2 linked regions of the Pelorhabdus rhamnosifermentans genome follow. The protein of the gene in region 1 interacts with the protein of each later gene in a pairwise test. Links are inferred from orthologs where the notes say so. Each region holds a gene or a part of one and is shown on either strand. Other genes may lie near its edges. The genes, in order: rbsB and ileS.

What was found.
Region 2: the proteins of rbsB (region 1) and ileS interact in binary tests that used the Escherichia coli proteins (3 or more experiments, as listed by UniProt). The link is inferred for Pelorhabdus rhamnosifermentans from one-to-one orthologs.

The regions. Positions count from the first base shown.
Region 1 is NZ_JAHGVE010000014.1:82,379-93,016, forward strand. The notes cover bases 3,466-6,291. They hold rbsB (ribose ABC transporter substrate-binding protein RbsB), read right to left. Parts: upstream 5,432-6,291; coding sequence 4,499-5,431; downstream 3,466-4,498. Other genes in these bases: bioB (biotin synthase BioB), read right to left, coding at 3,466-3,790; Ga0466249_RS16255 (EamA family transporter), read left to right, coding at 4,002-4,433; Ga0466249_RS16265 (ABC transporter permease subunit), read right to left, coding at 5,482-6,291. Outside these bases: Ga0466249_RS16230 (2-isopropylmalate synthase), read right to left, coding at 1-104; Ga0466249_RS16235 (DMT family transporter), read right to left, coding at 444-1,379; Ga0466249_RS16240 (hypothetical protein), read left to right, coding at 1,566-1,712; biotin synthase BioB, read right to left, coding at 1,774-2,769; more of bioB, read right to left, coding at 2,780-3,465; more of Ga0466249_RS16265, read right to left, coding at 6,292-6,426; Ga0466249_RS16270 (sugar ABC transporter ATP-binding protein), read right to left, coding at 6,423-7,931; rbsD (D-ribose pyranase), read right to left, coding at 7,945-8,340; rbsK (ribokinase), read right to left, coding at 8,337-9,266; Ga0466249_RS16285 (LacI family DNA-binding transcriptional regulator), read right to left, coding at 9,271-10,287; Ga0466249_RS16290 (MATE family efflux transporter), read right to left, coding at 10,553-10,638. UniProt on the Escherichia coli protein: Part of the ABC transporter complex RbsABC involved in ribose import. Binds ribose. Also serves as the primary chemoreceptor for chemotaxis.
Region 2 is NZ_JAHGVE010000004.1:67,828-79,023, forward strand. The notes cover bases 2,701-6,084. They hold ileS (isoleucine--tRNA ligase), read left to right. Parts: upstream 2,701-3,091; coding sequence 3,092-5,884; downstream 5,885-6,084. Other genes in these bases: Ga0466249_RS06420 (DivIVA domain-containing protein), read left to right, coding at 2,701-2,786; Ga0466249_RS06430 (DUF5665 domain-containing protein), read left to right, coding at 5,979-6,084. In the rest of the region: Ga0466249_RS06400 (YggS family pyridoxal phosphate-dependent enzyme), read left to right, coding at 1-237; Ga0466249_RS06405 (cell division protein SepF), read left to right, coding at 242-679; proC (pyrroline-5-carboxylate reductase), read left to right, coding at 702-1,520; Ga0466249_RS06415 (YlmH family RNA-binding protein), read left to right, coding at 1,513-2,298; more of Ga0466249_RS06420, read left to right, coding at 2,331-2,700; more of Ga0466249_RS06430, read left to right, coding at 6,085-6,305; Ga0466249_RS06435 (TraR/DksA C4-type zinc finger protein), read left to right, coding at 6,336-6,995; Ga0466249_RS06440 (TVP38/TMEM64 family protein), read left to right, coding at 7,092-7,793; fdxA (4Fe-4S ferredoxin), read left to right, coding at 7,925-8,092; lspA (signal peptidase II), read left to right, coding at 8,205-8,651; Ga0466249_RS06455 (RluA family pseudouridine synthase), read left to right, coding at 8,651-9,601; bifunctional pyr operon transcriptional regulator/uracil phosphoribosyltransferase PyrR, read left to right, coding at 9,623-10,180; Ga0466249_RS06465 (Rqc2 family fibronectin-binding protein), read right to left, coding at 10,242-11,196. UniProt on the Escherichia coli protein: Catalyzes the attachment of isoleucine to tRNA(Ile). As IleRS can inadvertently accommodate and process structurally similar amino acids such as valine, to avoid such errors it has two additional distinct tRNA(Ile)-dependent editing activities.

The sequences.
Region 1 (10,638 bases):
GCCCGGGCAATCTCCAATTTGTCATCGGCCCCGAGCGATACGCCAGGCGTTTGCTCGCCATCACGCAGTGTCGTGTCAAAAATATAAATTCGTTTGTCAGCCATTCCCAGTCCTCCATAATTTCATGATTTTAGAATAAAAAAGCGCCCCTATTGGCAAATCATTGCCAATAGGGGCGCTGAATACGCGGTACCACCCTACTTTTTTTCTCCGGCATCAAAAAAGACGCCCTTCGGTTAACGCCCGGCGCGCTTGTACCTAGTCCAAAAAAGAATCAGCACAAGAGTTCATGGGTGAGGTGAATCTTAACAACAGCACTGGTTCGCACCATCCACCAGCTCTCTTGATTTGTTTGTTAAAATTTCTATGTCCCATTCATCACTTGCTTTACATTATTACAACAAGTTACGGTTTTGTCAAGGTATTTTTGTAACAAAATTCACTTAACGAACATTTTTAGAATTTACGGCAACAAGAATCGGCATAGAATCTTTCGCTGGCCGCGTCGCAAAATAAACGCCAATAAGAATCAAAAAAGTACTGACAGCCTTAAGTAAACTGAAAGACTCCCCAAGAATCAGCATAGACTGAATAACAGTAAACACAGGAACAAGATTCATAAATATAGCCGTCCGCGGAGCTCCAATCTGCTGAATCGCCATCATCTGAAATAAATAGCCCAGAACGGATGCAAACACAGCCATATATAAAACAGACAGCCAGCCGCCAAAGGTAATGCCTTGCCAGTATACAGCGGGATTTTCCCATCCTACAAAGGGAATGGCAAAAATCGTACAGACTAAAAAAGTATAAGCTGTCATCATCAGCGGTGAAAGCTTATAAAGGAGCATGACTTTCCTGCTAACAAGTGCATAAACAGCCCAACTGGACACAGCAGCAAACATTAGAAAATCACCCGGATTAACCTCTAGTCCTGATGTAAACAAAGCTCCACCATCCGTTACAATGAGAACGACGCCACTAAAGGATAAAACAATGCCTGTGACTTGCAATAGACCCAGTTTTTCCCTGAAAAATAAACAGGCCAATAAGGCTGTCACCATGGGATTAGTGGCGCCAAGCAGTGAGGCGTTCATGGCTGTTGTATATTGCAAAGCAGAAAAAAACAATGCATGATAAAGAAAGGTACACATCACGCCAAGCAAAATGAGTGATGGCCATGCTTTCCTGTTTGGAAAAAAATGCGGCCGTTCTTTCCAGTAAAGAACAGCAAAAATAAAGGGCAGTGCGAAGAGAAATCGAAAAAATGTTAAGGAAAAAGCGGGAAATTCTCTGATTGCCAATTTCCCTGTAATAAATGCCCCTGACCAAAATAAAGCTGTAAAAACCATCATAACATAGATACGAGTAGTAGACATTTTGTTCCCCCTTAACAAGTAAAAGCATGACTCAAAATTACCTTTTCTTAAGTTTCGCCCTATAAACTACAATCTCCTTGCTTGATATAAATTTATTCCATTTATTACTAATTATAATAAAAAATTATTATTCACAAACTAAAGTCGCCTTCGTTTACAATCGTGCAACAAGGAGGGAGAATACAAATGCCTAAAAACAAAACGCAGCCAGTAAATCCACTCCCGGAATTGAGTTCGCGCTTTCAAGAAGCTCGTTTACAAGAACCTCGTACGGGGTCAAAGAGCATGAAAAACGCCAAACACTCACATGCCAAACACGGTGAAGGCAGTTAATAGCAAAGGACCGCGCAGTTTTTTTTGCGCGGTCCTTTGCTTTATTCAAGTAATATCGCCTTTATACCTCTTTCGCACATAACGGACTGAGTCCAAGCTCATTGACTGTAGTTAAATCTTTCGAAGCCCCACGGCCTTTCGTTGTCAAATAGTCACCAATAAGCATACCATTAATACCGGACAAGAAGCCAAGGGGTACTAAATCACCGAGATTTCGTTCCTTGCCGCCTGCATACCGAAGAATCTTCGTAGGCAAAATCAGCCGAAAAATAGCAAAACACTGTAATATTTCCAGCGGCGGAATTTGCGGCTGACCCTCCAAGGCCGTGCCTTTCACCGGATTTAAAATATTCATGGGGATAGAATCCACATCAAGTTCTTTTAACGTAAAAGCCATTTCAATCCGATTGCGCCATGATTCACCCAAGCCAATAATCCCCCCCGAACAGGCCTGGAGCCCAGCAGCCTTGACTTTTTTTATTGTTGCCACACGTTCCTCAAAAGTATGAGTCGTACAGATGTGGTCAAAATAACTGGAACTGGTTTCTAAATTATGATGATAGCGTGTAATACCAGCGGCCTTCAGTGCCGCCACATGCTCGTCTTGCAAGGTACCAAGGGAGCAACAACGATTGATATGGGTTTCCTTGCCGATACGACGAATGGCACCGAGAATTTTTTCAAAATCTTTATCGTCTTCCATCCCTCTGCCAGCTGTGACAATACAGAAGCGATAGGCCCCCGCTGTTTCAGCCTTTTTAGCTGCCTGAACAATTTCCTCTTCCGTCATAAGAGGATAGACATCAAGCTTGACTTCATGATGACCCGATTGCGCACAGAATTTACAGTTTTCCGAGCATCCTCCTGAACGGGCATTCACAATCTGACAGGTATCCACTGCTTTTCCCGTGAATTTCTCACGTACCTTGTTGGCCATGGCAAGCAAAATAGGCACATCGACTTCCTCAACTTCCGTTAAAGCCATGGCCTCATCAAAAGTAATGTTGCCTCCTTCTAATACTTTTTTACCCAGTGAAAAAATCAAATCGTAACTCATTTTTGTTTACCTACCCTTCCTGTTTATCCAAATCCAAGCCTGACGTAATCGTTAGTCCTGCATCTTTCACCATGGTAAAATCAGCCGCCGCATTGCGCCCGGTAAATGTTAAGTAATTGCCGATAATCAGACCATTCGCACCGCCTAGCATCAACGCCCCTTGCATATCGCGCAAGTTCATTTCTCGCCCGCCGGCAGGACGAATGATTTTATCAGGCAGAATAAACCGAAAGAGTGCAAAAGTCTTTAATATTTCCAGCACATTGAGCGGTGCTTGCCCTTCTAAAGCCGTGCCTTTAATGGGATTTAATATGTTAATCGGAACTGAATGAACCTCAAGTTCCTGTAAGGAAAAAGCCATATCCACGCGATCCTGCCACGTTTCACCGAGCCCAATAATCCCGCCTGTACAAAGCTCCATTCCCGCTTCTTTAGCGGCCTTAATCGTCGCAATACGTTCTTCATAAGGATGAGTCGTACAGATATAAGGGTAAAAGCGAGCGCTTGTTTCAATATTATGAGCATAGCGTCTTACACCCGCATGGAATAGGATTTTTGCCTGTTCCAGCGTGAGTGTACCAAGATTTGCACAAACCTTTAAACCCGTTTTCACCCTAACCGCCTTCAGTTCAGCTATAACTTCTGGAAAATCAGGGTCGTCGTTCATCCCCTTGCCACTTGTCACCAAACTCGTCCGTTTGGCTCCAGCCACCGCAATATCCTCCGCCCTCTGGACGACTTCGTCTTGCCCCATAAGCGGATAGACGGGACAATCCGTCTCATGATAGACAGATTGCGCGCAAAATTTACAGTCTTCGCTGCACATTCCTGAACGGACATTAATGATGCCGCACAATTCAACGTCTTTCCCCGCAAACTTACTGCGAATTTTATGAGCATAAGCAGAAAATAGTGGTATATCTTCACTTTTGACTGTCTCTAAATCAAGTGCCTCAGCATAAGTCATAGGAACACCAGACAATACCTTTTCGCCTAAAGCCACAATTGCTAGACCATCCATGGCTTCCTCCTTTTGTAAACCATTAAATAATTTAAGGTTAACATATTAGATAAAAAAATAGTTAACTTATAAAAAGCGAGTTGTTAACAATATTATTGTAGGGGGTAATGAACAAAAAGTAAAGAACATTTTGGTTGTTATTTTCCTGCTCCCATGCTACGATAATGGTAAATTTTTCATTTCACTATTATATGAAAGAGAGAGATTACACATGGATCATCTTTGGCTAGTCTATGCACTTTTATCGGCGTTAACGGCTTCTTTAGTCGGGATCTTTGGCAAAATCGGCTTGCAATCCGTCGATGCCAATACAGCTACGGCTATTCGTTCTGTCATTATGGCCGTATTTTTACTAATCGTCATTGCCTGTCAAGGAAATTTACGACAAATCCCCCACGTTTTAACGGATACAAAAGCCTTTACCTTCATTGTCCTCAGCGGCGTAGCCGGAGCCCTTTCCTGGCTGTTTTACTTCTTGGCACTGAAATACGGCAAGGTTACACAAGTGGCACCCATTGACAAATTAAGTGTAGTAATGGCGGCTATTTTAGCTATGATCTTTTTAGGAGAACGAGTGAGTATCCTTGGTGGAACAGGCATCACACTCATTGGCATTGGAGCTATTCTCGTTGCTTTTTCATAATCTCATTTTTGAAAACAAGCTCCCGCATGGTTAGCGAGAGCTTGTTTAATAAGACGAACAGACAATTATTTAATTAAATCTAACCCCACTGGAATAGATGCTGGAACGGTTTCACCTTTTAGCACCTTCAATGCCGTTTCTACAGCGACTTTCCCCATATCTTTCGGTTTTTGAGCCACTGTCGCAAGTAAAGAACCGTCTTTTACCGCTTTTACAGCATCGGCTGTAGCATCAAATCCGATGACAAAAATACCCGTTTTATTAGCGGCTTTGATGGCTTCTAAAGCGCCTAAAGCCATTTCATCATTATGAGCAAAAACAGCCTGGATGTCAGGATTGGCTTGGAGAATATTTTCCATAACCTTTAACCCTTTGGCACGGTCAAAATCGGCTGGCTGTTTAGCAACAACCGTCACATCGGCAGCACCTTTCAGCCCTTCATGAAAACCTTTTCCACGATCATTGGCAGCACTTGTACCAGGAATACCTTCCAATTCAACAATCTTGCCTTTGTTGCCCAATTTTTCCAACATGTATTTGGCAGCCATATTTCCACCAGCCACATTATCTGACGCAATGGCTGCAACGACTTGGCCGCCATCAGCGCCACGGTCTACCGTAATAACCTTAATCCCGGCTTTGTTTGCTGCCTCAATAGCCGGTACAATCGCCTTAGAATCGACGGGATTCACAATAATCAAGCTAACTTTTTGTTGAATCATGTTTTCAATATTCGCCAACTGCTTACCCGCATCATTTTGGGCATCTTCCACCATTAGTTCTGCCCCTTGAGCCTTAGCTGCTTCCTGAGCACCATCGCGCAAGTCAACGAAGAACGGATTATTCAGCGTAGAAATACTCAATCCAATGACGACCTTTTTATTATCGGCGACTTTTTGATCCGTCGTACCACCACAGCCAGCCACAAGAATGCTCAAGCTAAAGAGTGCCATAACGAACATCACAACAAACTTGTTTTTTTGCAAAAAATGATTCATTAAAATTCCTCCTCTTTTTTGGGTTATCTTGATGACGCTCCACAAATGAGTCAGCATTTCCCCCCTTTATTGCGTTTTCGGTCTAACAATACAGCAATCAAAATAACCAAACCTTTGGCTACTTGCTGATAAAAAGAAGACACATTCAGTAAATTCAAACCATTATCAAGGACACCAATAATCAATGCACCAATCAGAGTTCCACCAATCGTGCCAATACCACCGGAGAGGCTGGTACCGCCAAGCACAACAGCTGCAATGGCATCCAGTTCAAAACCCATACCTGCTGTGGGCTGAGCGGAATTTAACCGCGAGGCCATAATAATACCGCCTAAACCGGCAAAAAAACCAGCTAAGGTATAAACTGCAACAATAACCCGATCTGTGCGGATGCCTGACAGGCGTGCGGCTTCTTCATTGCCGCCAATCGCATAAATATACCGTCCAAAACAGGTCTTCTTCAAAACAAAATAAGCAACAGCAAAAATAATTGCCATTAAGATCACAGGAAAAGGAATACCAACCACATAGCCGCCGCCTAAAAAGCGAAAAGCGCCTTCCATACCTGTAACAGGACGACCCTCCGTGTAAACTAAAGTAACTCCTCTGGCAATAGTCATCATACCCATAGTCGCAATAAACGGCTGAATTTTGCCTTTTGTCACAAGCAATCCATTGACAATTCCAAGCAGCGAACCAATAGCTATACCAGCAATCAGTGCAACAACCAGGGTTGTGCCCCCCGCCATAAGACCTGCCGTAATACTGCCTGATAAAGCCAAAATAGAACCAACAGATAAGTCGATGCCACCTGTTAAAATAACAAGCGTCATTCCTACACTGATAATAGCATTAATCGAAACCTGTCTGGCCACATTCAATAGATTGTTAACAGATAAAAACCGGTCTGACAAAAGTGTCAGGATAATGCCCAGGAGTAATAGCCCCAATAGGGGACCCATTTTTCGAATAATACTGTGATAATCAAATTTCATCTAGAATCCCCCCCTTCGCCGCCAGCGGCATAGGCCATAATTGATTCTTGCGTAGCTTGCTCAATCGGCAAGATAGCCGCAAGCTTCCCACCCTGCATGACAAGGACGCGATCACTCATCCCCAATACTTCCGGTAGTTCAGACGATATCATAAGAATCCCTACTCCCTGGGTCACAAGCATATTCATTATTTGATAAATTTCCGCTTTGGCTCCCACATCAACACCGCGTGTCGGCTCATCCATGATCAATACTTTCGGCTGAGTCGCCAGCCATTTAGCAATCACTACTTTTTGTTGATTGCCGCCACTCAATTCATTGACCAACTTTTCAGCACTTGGTGTGCGAATGTTGAGTTGCTTGATATAAGCAGCAATGGCAGACTTTTCTTCTTTCTCATGAATCACCCCGAATGGACTCCATGTCCTCAGCGAAGCCAAGGACATGTTCTGGCCCACAGACATTTCCAGAACCAATCCTTGTTGCTTGCGATCCTCGGTAATAAGACCTATGCCTGCATCAATGGCATCCTGAGGCCCGCTAATGTTGCAACGCTGGCCATTGAGTGCAATGGTTCCACTCGTCATAGGATCTGCGCCAAATAAAGCCCTAGCAAGCTCACTTCGCCCGGACCCCATTAAACCCGCAACACCTAAAATTTCACCCTTGCATAAAGAAAAGCTAACATCCTGAAGACCTGCAGCCGAAGACAAATTTTCTACTTTCAATACCTCTTCACCAATCACAACAGATTCTTTGGGAAACAAAGAAGAAAGTTCCCTGCCAACCATCATGCGAATAAGCTCCTCAAAAGTCGTTCCAGCTGTCACCACTGTCCCAACGTATTTGCCATCACGCATGACTGTCACACGATGGCAAATACGAAAAATTTCACCCATACGATGAGAAATATAAACAATGGCCAATCCTTTTTCGGTCAGTCTTTCAATGGTCGCAAACAGACCGGATGTCTCCGTTTCTGTCAAAGCTGTTGTCGGTTCATCCATAATAAGGATGCGGCTGGCATAAGACAAAGCTTTAGCAATTTCCACGAGTTGCTGTTCACCAATGCTGAGATCAGCGACAAGTGTTTCAGGAGCCATGGTCGTGCCTAGTTCATCCAAAACCTGCTTCGTCTTCTGACGCATACGGTCAAAGTCAACAACACCAAATTTTTTGGGTTCTCGGCCTAAATAAATATTTTCCATCACCGTAAGTCCGGGAATAAGATTTAATTCCTGATGAATAATGCCAATGCCTAAATCAAGAGCAGACCGGGGACTTGTCAACTTTACTTGCATCCCGTTCAGCAGAATTTCCCCTTCATCGGCTTGATAAACACCACTAAGAACCTTCATGAGAGTTGATTTTCCTGCACCATTTTCCCCTAGCAATGCATGAACTTCACCGGCCTTCAATACAAAATCAAATTTATCCAATGCTTTTACACCAGGAAATGTCTTGGTAATGCCCTTCATGGTCAGCAAGGCCGCTTCATTTGTCATGGCTTTCTCCCTTCTAAAAAGTGACACCAGCCACAAGAATTACGTTGGCAAAAGGCGTGCATTCACCTGTGCGAATCACAACACACGCTTTATCTGACAGGACCTTCAGTTCTTCATGACTCATGGCCTGTATGGCAATCGAATCTAGCTGCTTAACTGTCTCTTCATAAACAGCAGGATTTTGTCCCGCCATTTCCGAGGCAATATAAGCCTTTTCAACAGCAAGATCCCCCAATACAGCGGTAAGTACCTGCGTAAAACGTGGAATCCCCGCTATGACAGATACATCAATACAAGAAACCCCCTCTGGAACAGGTAGACCGGCGTCGCCAATCACAAGCATATCGCCATGACCCATTCCCGCAATAACTGAACTGATATAAGGATTTAATACACCCCGTTTATTCATCGCTTGATTCCTCTTTTCTCCATCAATTGCTCAACTTCCGACGTTGTTGCCAGAGCGGGTTGCGCACCAGGCCGAGTAACAGCAATAGCCGCAGCATAAGAAGCGAACTCAAGCGCTTGACTAAGCGTCTTTTCCTCAGATAATCCCGCTGCCAAAGCCCCGCTAAAAGCATCGCCCGCTGCCGTTGTATCGACTGCCTGCACAAACACAGGCTCAACAAAACCTTGCTTCTCCTTTGTTGCCCATAAAGCGCCTTGTTCTCCCAAGGTAATAATCACGTTTTGAACACCTTTAGCCAAAAGCACTTTCGCTGCCTGCTTTGCTTGTTCCCGCGATGTAATGGCTACACCGCTTAACATAGCCGCTTCCGTTTCATTGGGTGTTAAAAAATCGATAAGCGGATATAACGTATCAGTAATCAGTCGGGCTGGCGCAGGATTGACCATGACACGCCAGCCTGCGGCTTTGGCTGTTTTGATCGCATAAGCCACTGTTTCTGAGGAAATTTCATGCTGTAAAAGTAAAATTCCTGGATCTCTCACTGCTTGAAGAGCAGCATCAACATCACGACTACATGTAATCGCATTAGCACCAGGCACAACAACAATCGTATTCTTACCATCCTCTGCCACCGTAATGAGCGCCGTGCCTGTCACTTGATCAGTTTTACGAACATGCTGCGTATTTACACGGCTATCCGCTAAACTATCCATAAGCTCCTTGCCAAAAGCATCCTGACCAACACAACCTGCCATAATCACTTGACCGCCTAATTTAGCCGCAGCTACAGCTTGATTAGCTCCTTTGCCGCCCGGATAGGTAGCAAAAGAACTACCAGGCACCGTTTGACCCGTTTCAGGCAATTTTTCGACTTGAGCAACTAAATCCATATTTAAGCTACCTACAACAACAATGGCAAAGCCCATTTATCTATTCACCTCTCCGCGTAGACTGCCTGGCAATAAGCTCAGGCACAAACAAATGTACAGGCTCAATTTTTTCACCACGAAGCAAGGCGAGCAAATTCTCACAAGCCATGCGTCCAATTTCATATACAGGCTGCCGAATCGTTGACAAAGAAGGTTTAACCCAGGCTGCTAGACGAATATCATCAAAACCAATAATAGCCAATTCATGAGGAACAGAAATACCTTGCACAGCAGCATATTCCAGACAACCAATTGCCATCATATCATTGGCTGCAAAAATGCCATCCACATGTTGAGCTAGTAAGCTCTTAGCACCTTCATACCCACTTTCAAATGAAAAGTCGCCCTTCGTGATCAATTCAGCGCTATTCTCTCTCCCTTGCTCACAGCAAGCAGAACGAAATCCTGCCTCACGTTCACAACTTGTCGACAAATGATCGGGGCCACCAATCATGCCGACCCTCTGACATCCCACAGCAAACAAATGCTTCACAGCTTCATAAGCTCCGGAGAAATTATCTGTTCCCACACGTGGCAAGGGTAAAGTCGCACTGACTTGCCTGTCAATCAACACAAGAGGCAACCCGATTTGTTGTAACAAATCCATTGCATCCGATTGATACTGTCCGGCAGCAAATAGCAATCCGTCCACTTGTCTGCTAGCCATAAAATCCAAATAACGTGCTTCATCTGCCAATAAGCCATCGGTATTACACAGAAAAACAGCATAACCTGCTTCACGACAAACGTCTTCCACTCCACGCACGAGAGCAGGAAAAAAGGGATTTTCAATATCAGGAATAATTAAACCCACACACTGCGACTGACGTATTTTAAGCGATCGAGCCACAACATTGAGGCGATAATCAAGCCTTTTAATGGCCCCTAAAACCTGCTGCTGTTTCTGAAGCGAAACACGCTTACCATTGATTACTCGCGATACAGTCGCAATCGATACCCCCGCTGCTTCCGCTACGTCATGAAGGGTTATCGGATCATTTTTTTCCTGTCCCGTCATAACGACACCTCTTCTTGTAAACGTTTACAAAAATTATAATTAGGCACTTTTTTCAAAATTCCTGCTATTATGGATAAAAAAATTGATAATAAAAAAAATTCTTATATTGGGACATTTTCTCTCTTATAGGGACTATTTAGGTCCCCGTAAGAGAGTTTCTGCAGTCCTATATGTATCATCTGAATTGCCTACTTTTCATACAAAAAAAAAGCATCTGCCGGACAGATCGTCCAGTGATGCAAAAAACAGAAGGCTAAGAATCCAATCAACAGATAGGCTGATGCATTTTCGTTAACTTGCCTAATTCACGCCACAGATACACACCCGTAATCAGAGAAGCAAAAAAATCAG
Region 2 (11,196 bases), on another replicon or contig:
ATGACAGTGGCGCCTCATTTTGATGATCCCGAGGAGACGCGACCGTTATTTCACACTTTATATGACAAATTTATGGAATTGAAGCAAGCTTGTATACCTAACTGTACCATGGAATGGTTGTCGATGGGAATGACGAATGATTATTCTGTGGCCATTGAAGAAGGTGCCAATATGGTCAGGGTCGGTACAGCCATTTTCGGTGCCCGTAATTATGATATTGAGCTGACGAGGAGGTAGTAATATGAAATTAATGGAAAAAGTATGGGGTAGTTTAGGTTTGTTGGAACCTGTAGAAGATGACGAACGGATAAAGCCAGAAGATTTTGAACCGAAAAACAAGAAAGGTGTAGGAACACTGATAGCAGGTAGTAATGTTGTTAATTTACCCACGGCCCAAAAACAGCTGAAAGTGATGGTTGTCGAACCATTATCTTTTGACGATGCTCAGAATGTAGCAGAGTATCTGAAAAATCGTAAGCCTGTCGTAGTCAATTTTGAGCATTGCGAGGATAATCTTTCTAAGCGGATGATTGATTTTATTAGTGGGACAACTTATGCTTTAAATGGCAGTATTCAAAAAATCGGTAATCATATCTTTTTGTGTGCTCCCAATAATGTCGATGTGTCTTTTGCATCGCGTGATGATGGTGAAAAGACGGTTTTACCCTGGATGAAGTAAGGTGGAGCTATAGGAGGATAATATGTTAAGTCAAGCAAAAATTAGTTTTATTGGCGGCGGAGCTATGGCTGAAGCGCTGCTTTCAGGCCTGCTCAAAACAGGTCTTGTTGCGGCTGACCAGATTTGTGTTGCTGATATTAATGTGGACAGATTAGCTACTTTGGAAAAAAAGTTTCAAATTACAACAAATGTTAATAGCAGACAGGTAGCTGAAAAGTCCGATATTTTATTTTTAACGGTTAAACCACAAGTTGTGGAGACAGTATTTAAAACACTTCAGTCGGCGGTGAAGCCTGAGACGCTTGTTGTCTCGATTGTGGCTGGCTTGACACTAGAGCGTCTTGAAGCGGCTTTTGCTCAAAACAGTGTCATTCGAGTGATGCCGAATACGCCCCTTGCTGTCGGGCAAGGAATGGCTGCGATTGCTGTGGGTAGTAAAGCAACAGAAGAGCAGGCGCAGGATGTACTGACGATTTTTCAGTCAGCAGGGAAAGCTGTTCGGGTGGCTGAAAAAGACTTGGATGCAGTGACAGGGTTATCTGGCAGCGGTCCAGCGTATGCTTTCCTAATGGTCGATGCTTTGGCTGATGCAGGTGTGCGTGCTGGATTACCACGGGCCATGTCGATTACGCTTGCGGCGCAGACATTGCTTGGAGCTGCTAAGATGGTGCTTGAAACAGGGGAGCATCCGGCTCAGTTGCGCGATATGGTGACATCGCCAGGAGGAACAGCGATTGCTGGCGTACATGCTCTTGAGCGTGGTGGTGTTCGCGTAGCTCTAATTGATGCCGTTATGGCGGCAACAAAGAGATCAAAGGATTTGGGGAAAAAGCATGAGTGAACGGGAAAAAATTCTGCGGTATTATCGCGCAGAAGGGGAAGGCGACATTGCAGCTAAACTGGTTGATGCAGCTGAAAGCGTCGCTCGTAATACAAAGGTAAAGGTATCGGAATTTCTAGATCCTCGTGGCTTTGCCATAGCTGAAACGGTCATTGCTCATTATGAAGGGGTACGACTCGAAGCTTTTGGTGGTTATCAAGGTGCAGAAAGAGTGAAGGTTGCTTTTGTCCAACAAGATTTTGCTGGCAAGATTTCTTATAATCTGACCGCTGTAGCCATTCAATGGGACAAACGTTTTGCCCATGTGGGTCATCGAGATATTCTTGGAGCTGTGCTCGGTCTAGGTATAGAGCGTGGCGTGCTAGGTGATATTGTTATGAGCAGTGACGGTTGTTATGTTATGCTTGATAAAACGCTAATCGATTTTTTGTTAACGGGGTTAACGCAGGTAGGTGCAACAAGTGTTACTGTGAGTGAAATAAATTTAGCTGAAATTCCCCCGAAGGAGGAAAAATTAAAAGAAATTCGCACTACAGCGGCTTCACTCCGATTGGATGTTATTGCTGCGGCGGGTTTCGGAACGAGCCGGACGAAAATGGCTGATGATATTGTCGCTGATAAGGTGAAATTGAATTGGCAGGGAGTACGAAAAAGTGATCATGCTGTGAAAGCAGGTGACATTATTTCGATGCGGGGCCGTGGTCGTTTGGAAGTTAGCGAAATTTTAGGGACAACGAAAAAAGGTCGTTTGAGCTTGCTTTTAAAACGCTACATGTGAATGGGCGAGAAGGATGACATGGAGGAGTGTTCATGCTAACACCGCTGGATATTCAAAATAGAGAATTCAAACGTAGTTTTCGTGGCTACAATGAGGATGAGATTGACAGTTTTTTAGATCAAGTAATCAAAGATTACGAGCAGCTATATCGAGAAAACGTGGAATTGAAAGAAACGATTGAACGCATAAGCGGTAAGCTGGAGAATTATCAGCATATGGAAAACACGCTGCATAGTACGCTCGTTATTGCTCAGGAAACTGCTGAGGAAGTCAAATTAAATGCTAAAAAAGAGTCGGAACTTGTCATGAAAGAAGCCGAGATTCAGGCGCAGCGCATGATTGATGAAGCAACAAGCAAAGTACGGCGTATGACAGGTGAGTATGAAGAAATTAACAAGCAATTGCAGATTTATCGTACGCGCATGAAAACCTTGCTGCAAGCACAGCTTGAAATGATAGCTCAAGCTGCAGAAGATGAAGATTCTTAATTTGACTAATGGATATTAATTCGGTATAATGCAGGTATATTCGTAAGTAAAGTGATGATAGGGATAAGTAATCTGCCATGTGCTTCGTCAGCGAGCTAGGAAGAGTGTAAGCCTAGTAGTGTCATGCAGTTGAATATCACCCTGGAACTGTAAGGCTGAACCTTTTTTAAGTAGGCTTTGACGTTTAACGGGCGTTACTCCGTTACTTAAGTGACAGTAAACATCTGTCATGAGGGTGGTACCACGAGAATAGCCTCTCGTCCCTTAGGGATGAGGGGTTTTTTGATATTTTTGGAGGTGTGAACATGGCAGAAGATTACAGTAAAACATTAAATTTGCCTAAAACAGATTTTCCGATGCGAGGGAACCTTCCCGAGCGGGAACCGGAATTCCTCGAATTTTGGACAAAGGAAAAACTTTATGAACAGAAGAAGGCGGCAGCAAAAGGTAAACCGAAATTTGTCTTACATGATGGTCCGCCTTATGCCAATGGGAATATTCATCTTGGCACAGCTCTGAACAAAATTTTAAAGGATATTATTATTAAATATAAAGGGCTGCGCGGTTTTGATGCACCGTATGTTCCTGGCTGGGACACACATGGACTCCCGATTGAACATGCGGCAATTAAAAATTTGGGCCTCAATCGTCATGAATTAGATCCCCTTACTTTGCGTAACGAGTGTAAACAGTATGCCCTGAAATGTCTCAATATGCAGCGAGAGGATTTCAAACGGTTGGGTGTTATTGGGGACTGGGAAAATCCCTATATTACACTTCGTCCTTATTTTGAGGCCAAACAAATTGAAGTTTTTGGTGAAATGGCTAAAAAAGGCTATATCTATAAAGGATTAAAAACAGTTTATTGGTGTCCTTCCTGTGAAACGGCTTTGGCTGAAGCGGAAATTGAGTATGCTGAAAAGAAATCTCATTCCCTCTTTGTCAAATTTCCTTTAGTTGATGCAAAAGGGAAGTTACCTGAAGGTGTTTGTCCTGAACAGGTCTTTGCTGTTATTTGGACGACAACACCTTGGACGATTCCTGCTAATATGGCTATTTCACTCCATCCTCGGTTTGACTATTCGTGGGTGCAATTTGGTGATGAAGTTTATTTGCTTGCAACAGAATTGATTGATTCTGTTGTGGCTGCGAATCATTTAGGTGAATATACTATTTTAGGCCATGTGACAGGCCAGGATTTAGAGGGACTTATCTTTAAACATCCCTTCCTTGATCGTCAGTCACCCATTTTAGTTGGCGAACATGTAACGCTTGAGGCAGGTACGGGCTGTGTACATACGGCACCTGGACATGGTCAGGAAGACTTTGAAATTGGAATGAAGTATAAACTTCCCATCTATTGCCCTGTCGATGCGCAAGGTAAAATGACGAAAGAAGCCGGAAAATTTGAAGGCCTCTCTGTGGAAGATGCCAATGTTCCTGTCATTAAAGAATTGGCTGCTGTGCATATGTTACTTGGAAAAGGAACGATTCGCCATCAGTATGCCCATTGCTGGCGTTGCAAGAATCCTGTTATCTATCGGGCTACGGAGCAATGGTTTGCCTCTGTTGACGGGTTCCGCGCTGAAGCTCTCAAAGCCATTCAAGATGTTAAGTGGATTCCATCCTGGGGTGAAGAACGTATTCATAATATGGTTGCGGATCGTCATGACTGGTGTATTTCCCGTCAGAGAGTTTGGGGTGTTCCCATTCCAATTTTCTACTGTAATCACTGCAATGAGCATATTATTAATGATGATACTATTCAGGTAGTCAAAACGTTGTTTGCCAGTGAAGGATCGGATGCTTGGTGGGCCAAGAGTGCTGAAGAGATTTTGCCGGAGGGCTTTGCTTGTCCGCATTGCGGCAAAAAGGGCTTCCGTAAGGAATCGGATATTATGGATGTGTGGTTTGACAGCGGTTCTTCTCATGCAGCCGTTCTTGAACAGCGCGAAGAATTGAAATGGCCGGCTGATATTTATTTAGAAGGCAGCGATCAGCATCGTGGGTGGTTCCAGTCTTCACTATTAACTTCTGTGGCAACAAAAGGCCGTGCACCTTATGATTCTGTTTTAACGCATGGCTTTGTTGTTGATGGCGAAGGTCGTAAGATGTCCAAGTCTATTGGAAATGTTATTTTCCCGCCCGAAGTTATTAAAAAATATGGCGCTGATATCTTAAGACTGTGGGTGGCGTCAGCTGATTATAAAGCAGATATTCGTATTTCACCGGCTATTTTGAAGCAAATGTCGGAAGTTTATCGGAAAATTCGTAATACTTTTCGATATATTCTGGGGAATTTGGCTGATTTTGATCCCGAAAAGGATCAAGTGCCTTATGGTGATTTGTTTGAAATTGATCGTTGGGCCTTGTTACGACTTGAGCAGGTTCGTGCTAAAGTAACGCAGGCATATGAAGACTACGAATATCATACGCTGTATCATACGGTACATAACTTCTGTACGGTTGATTTAAGCGCGATTTACCTTGATATTTTGAAAGACCGTTTGTATACGGAAAGACCGAATTCTGTCGGGCGGCGGGCGGCTCAGACGGCGATCTATACAATTATGATGGATCTGCTTACAATGCTTACACCTGTATTAAGTTTTACTTGTGAAGAAATCTGGCGTTATGTTCCGAAAACGGCTGGAATGCCTACGAGTGTTCAATTAACGAAATGGCCAGTGGAACATCGTGAGTATTTAGACAGCAAGCTAGAAGAAAAGTGGACGCAAATTCTTGCTTTGCGCGGAGAAATTACGAAAGCCTTGGAAGAAGCAAGAAGATCCAAGACAATTGGTCATTCGCTTGATGCGGACGTAACTATTTATGCCGCAGGGGATGTTTATCAGGCATTACAGGCTGTGCAAGATGAACTTGCGACGATTTTGATTGTGTCGAAGGTTTCTCTTGTTGAAGGCTTTGATTTGGCGAATGAAGCTGATTTTGCCTCAACAGAATTTGATTTAAAAGTAGCTGTCAAGACTGCAACCGGTGAAAAGTGCGAACGTTGTTGGATGTATAGCGATACAGTCGGAAAGAATGCGGAACATCAAACCTTATGTAAACGCTGTGCTTCTGTCTTAGCAGAATAAATTGATTTCATCTCTTATGAGCATTAAACCGGAAAGGTTTCTTTCCGGTTTTTTTGTTTTTTCCCTGGTCATACTAATAGAGGAGGAAGAAAAAATGAAAAAATCCGGTACATCCTTTGATAACCTCAATCCTGATGAGAAAAATGTGTTTATTGATCGTAAGCTTGAACTTCTGCTCAGGCACTTTGAGTCCATGCGGATTGCTCAATACATGGAAATGCTGGAGAAACCGGCTAAACTTATTTTTACTAATTTTATTGCTGGCATTGCTCGGGGACTCGGAATAGCTCTGGGAGCTACACTGGTTTTTGCTTTAATGCTGGAACTCTTACGGCGAGTCATTCTACTAAATATACCGGGAATTGGCAGTTTCGTAGCTGAAATCATGAAGATTGTTGAAACGCACAGTACAAGATTTTAAGTAAAGACAGTAGGGATAGGAGGAGAGGCTATGACGGAAAACATTCAAAAAATGAAGCAATTATTGGAAAAACAGCGGCAGGAACTACAAAGTGAATGGGATCAACTTCATGAAACAGGCTTGAATTTAGCTCAGGGAGAATCAACAGGCGAATTATCCGCCTATGACAATCATCCGGCTGATTTGGGGAGCGAAACATTTGAACGAAGTAAAGACAGCGCTCTGGCAGATCATACGCGATTTTTACTTGAGCAAATTGATTCGGCTCTCGAAAAAATAGCAAACGGCAGTTATGGTTTGTGTGTAGATTGTGGGCAAGCGATTGATGTCGAACGTTTGCAGGCAGTTCCCTATACTACTCGCTGTCATATTTGTCAGCAGAGCAGAGAACAAGCGGATACGACGCCGCGCCCCTTAGAAGAAACTGTTCTAACGCCGCCGTTTGTCAGAACATTTATCGATGAACAAGATCAGACGGGTTTTGATGGAGAGGACGCCCTGCAGGCTGTTATGCGTTTTGGGAGTTCTGATACACCTCAGGACTTAGCTGGCATGGAAGACTTTTCGGCTCGCATTATTGATAGCAATGAAGAATCGGGGTTAGTTGAACGGATTGATGGAATCCCTGCTTTAGGGCCGCTTGGTACCGGTGGGGCTCCTGATCATTTTGTAGCCAAAAAGAAGTCCTAACTTTTTGGGAGTTATGACTTCTTAAGCAGGAATTATCTGTCTTTATCGCTAACAAGTAAGTAAAAGAATGGTTTGTTTTTGTAAGGAGTTGGTAAGATGAGCCAGCCTGCCCCCTGGACTCTGAATGTAATAAAAATTGGCGTGCTCATCATGGCTGTAACTTTTTATTTTACTGTACCCGAGGTTCATTATTTTTTTGTGATGAGTAGCGAAATTCTTTATGCTCATCACTTTCATGAGCTGAAAGAATTCATCTTGTCGTATGGTGTCTGGGCGCCAATGATGTCCATTTGCCTTATGACGGTGCAGTCTTTATTTCCCTTTGTACCAGGTTTGGCTATTACTATTGCTAATGCCTGGATATTTGGCTGGCTGTGGGGCTCTTTCTATTCATGGACAGGTTCTCTTGTCGGGGCTGCTCTTGATTTTGGTATCGCCCGCTGGTATGGTCATCCAGTAGTAAAAAAGTTTGTAAGCAGCAAATATTTGGATCGCCTGAATACTTTCTTTGAGACCTATGGTTTGGCAGCCATTGCTTTAGCTCGCTTAACGCCTGTTGTTCCCTATAAAGTCGTTAGTTATGGGGCAGGTTTTACAACGCTTGCATTCAGTAAATATTTATTTGCCACAGGGTTTGGACAAACGCCAGCTATTTTGCTTTATTCGTATTTGGGGCAAAATATTACGCGTAGTTTGCATGGTGTTATTTTCGCTACTTCGTTATTTTTACTGATTTTGATTGTGCTTTATGTTTATCGCGAGGCTATTGAAAAATATTTTTTTCGGAAAAGTGAGTAAATAATGATTTGCTGGAATTGATGAATTTTTTGATAACCGGCTATATTTAGGCAAAAAATGTGATTTTTAACACGTTCTTTGTCCACGAATATGGTATAATAAAATTACTATTTCATGGGAGGTGAATCTTGATGTACGTAATTAATAGTGATTGTGTTAAATGTGGTGCTTGTGCTTCTTCGTGTCCTGTTGGGGCCATTTCCGAAGGTGATAGCCAATATGCAATTGATGAAAATTGTGTAGACTGTGGAACGTGCGCAGGCAATTGCCCAGTTGGAGCTATTAGCGCAGGTGAATAATTCGTTCAATGACCAAGGTTACTTGGTTCATATGTTTTGAATTGTTAGGAAGCGTAGCGAAAGCTATGCTTCTTTCCGTTAATCGAACATTTTAGTCGATAGGAGACTTTTTGTGAATCCTTTATTGGTTGCTTTGTTGATCGTCATTTTCGATCAGCTGTCAAAATATTATATTTCTCATAGTCTTGGGTTAGGAATGTCCATACCCGTTGTTCCTAATATCTTTCATATTACTTACATTTTAAACGCGGGAGCGGCTTTTGGTATTTTTGCGAATCAACGATTGTTGTTTATTGTTATTGCGTTACTTATTTTGGGCGGAGTCGGCTATTTTTATCGCAAAATTCCGTCAACTTACAATTTGTTTCGATTCGGTCTGGGTCTTATGGCTGGTGGTGCAGTAGGAAATTTAATTGATCGTATTGCTACAGGCTATGTAATTGACTTTTTTGATTTTCGCATTTGGCCGATATTTAACATTGCTGATATTGCGATTGTTTGCGGTGTGACAATGATGATTGTTACCATTTTATTTATGAAAAAAAAGGATGAAGCGTAATGCAGTTTGAACAAGGTGAAAGTCAAGAAAATACCGTCATCATTGTGCCTAAAGAGAACGAGGGACAAAGGGTGGATGTATTTTTAACAAGTAAGCTTATTGAACTGACGCGGACTCATGTACAGAAGCTGATTACAGCGGAAAAAGTCTTAGTGAATGATAAGAAAGTTAAAGCCAATTATAAAATTCAAGCCGACGATGTCATTCAATTGAGCATTCCTGAACCTGAGCAGGGAACGGTATTACCAGAAAATTTACCGCTTCAAATCTTATATGAAGATGATGAGTTGATTGTAGTGAATAAGGCGCGAGGCATGGTTGTCCATCCTGCTCCAGGCAATGTTAAAGGAACACTTGTAAATGCCCTTTTGTATCATTGTACGCATTTGTCAGGGATTAATGGGGTTATTCGTCCGGGAATTGTTCATCGCCTTGATAAAGATACGACAGGTGTTATGGTTGTAGCTAAAACAGATCGGGCTCATCTATCTCTTTCTAAGCAGATCCAGGAGCGTTCAGCGAGTCGGGAATATTTTGCTTTAGTTCAGGGAGTTATTGGTGAAGAACAGGGGTTGATTGAAGCTCCGATTGGTCGTCATCCTGTGGATCGTAAAAAAATGGCTGTTGTTTTTGCTCATTCTAAGCCAGCTATTACGCGATTTCACGTTGTGGAACGCTTCAGAGGTTATACTCTTGTAAAATGTAAATTACTTACAGGACGGACACATCAAATTCGTGTACATATGGCGTACATTCACCATCCTGTTGTCGGTGATCCGATATATGGGCCGACGCATAGTCCTTTTGCTCAGCTGATTGCAGGTCAGGCGCTTCATTCGGCCAAGCTATCGTTAACACATCCCGTAACACAGAAATCCCTTGTTTTTGAAGCACCCATGCCGGCTGATATGACAGAATTGCTTGCATTTATTCGCCGTCGTGGTACTTGATAAGAAAGAGGTGGATTGCTCATGGAACTAATTGAAAAAACCAGTTTGATGGATGAACAAGCCATTCGCCGCACCATTACGCGCATGGCTCATGAAGTGATTGAAAAGAATAAAGGAGTCAGTGATTTGGCTTTGGCTGGTATTCGGACGCGGGGAGTTCCTCTTGCTTATCGATTGGCTGAAGCTATTCAGAAAATTGAAGGTGTTGAAGTTCCTGTTGGCATTTTAGATATTACGCTGTATCGTGATGATCTGTCGACATTAAGTTATCAGCCTGTTGTGCATGGAACGGAATTTCCCATGGATATTAACGGGAAAACATTAGTTCTTGTTGATGATGTGCTTTTTACTGGCCGGACAGCGAGATCCGCCTTAAATGCCATTATTGATTTGGGACGTCCCAAGATGATTCAGCTGGCTGTACTTGTGGATCGTGGGCACCGTGAATTGCCGATTCGGGCCGATTTTGTCGGTAAAAATGTGCCAACATCTCGGCGGGAAATTGTCAGTGTTCAGTTAACTCCTGTCGATTCTTGTGATCAAGTCATTATTAAGGTTCAGGCTGAAGATAAAGAGTGAATGAAGAATAAAAAGACGGGTGCAGGAAGGCCTTACGGCTGATTCTTGCGCTCGTCTTTTTTTATAATAGTTTTTCACCTTGTTCTGTAGCAGGGTCGACATAGAGAGTCGTTTGTTTTTCGTAAATCACAAAACCGGGTTTGGCACCAGACGGCTTTCTTACATAGCAACGTTTTGTATAATCGACAGGTACTTTCGAGGAATTTCGCGCTTTGCTGAAGTAGGCGGCAAGTGCTGCAGCAAAGCCAATTTGTTCAGAATCAATTTTACCTGTGCTTTGCAAAATGACATGGGACCCTGGAATGTCTTTTGTATGAAACCATAAATCGTCTTTATGGGCGATTTTGAAGGTAAGTACATCATTTTGCTTGTTATTTTTACCAATTAGAATTCGAGTGCCTTGAGCATCGATTACTTCAAGTGGTTTCGAGGGCGGTACAGATTGCCTTCGTTTTGTAGGTTTAATATATTTCGCGGCGACTAATTCCTGGCGAATTTCTTCAATATCACTATTGCGGTAGGCTTGTTCGAGTGACACGAGGACAGTGTCGAGATAAGCCTGTTCTTGCTGACATGTTGCAATTTGTTCAGCAAGAAGTTCTTTTGCGCGTTTTTGTTTGTGATAGGCTCCGTAATATTTTTGCGCATTATCAGCAGCTGTTTTGGCCGGGTTTAGTTCAATCGTAATTTGCGCGTCTTGGTGGGGACTGTAAAAGTCAGCAAGCGTGACAGAATCACTATGAGGGGGGATCTCAGTTAAATTAGCCATTAAGATATCCCCTTGTTGTTTTAACTTATCGGCAGCAAGAGATTCAGCTAATTCCTCAGCTAGTTTTTCGGCTTTGCGTTCTAGTTTGTGCAGTTCTGCAGTCATTTGTCTGACAAGTAAGTCCTTCTCAGGTAAGATTCGGATGGGACGCAACTTGTGAGTATATTCAACAGCTTGGCTCATGGTGGAAAATTGTTTGCAAGTTGCTTCCACTTGCGATGGCCTCAGCGGCTTTACAGCTGAAATG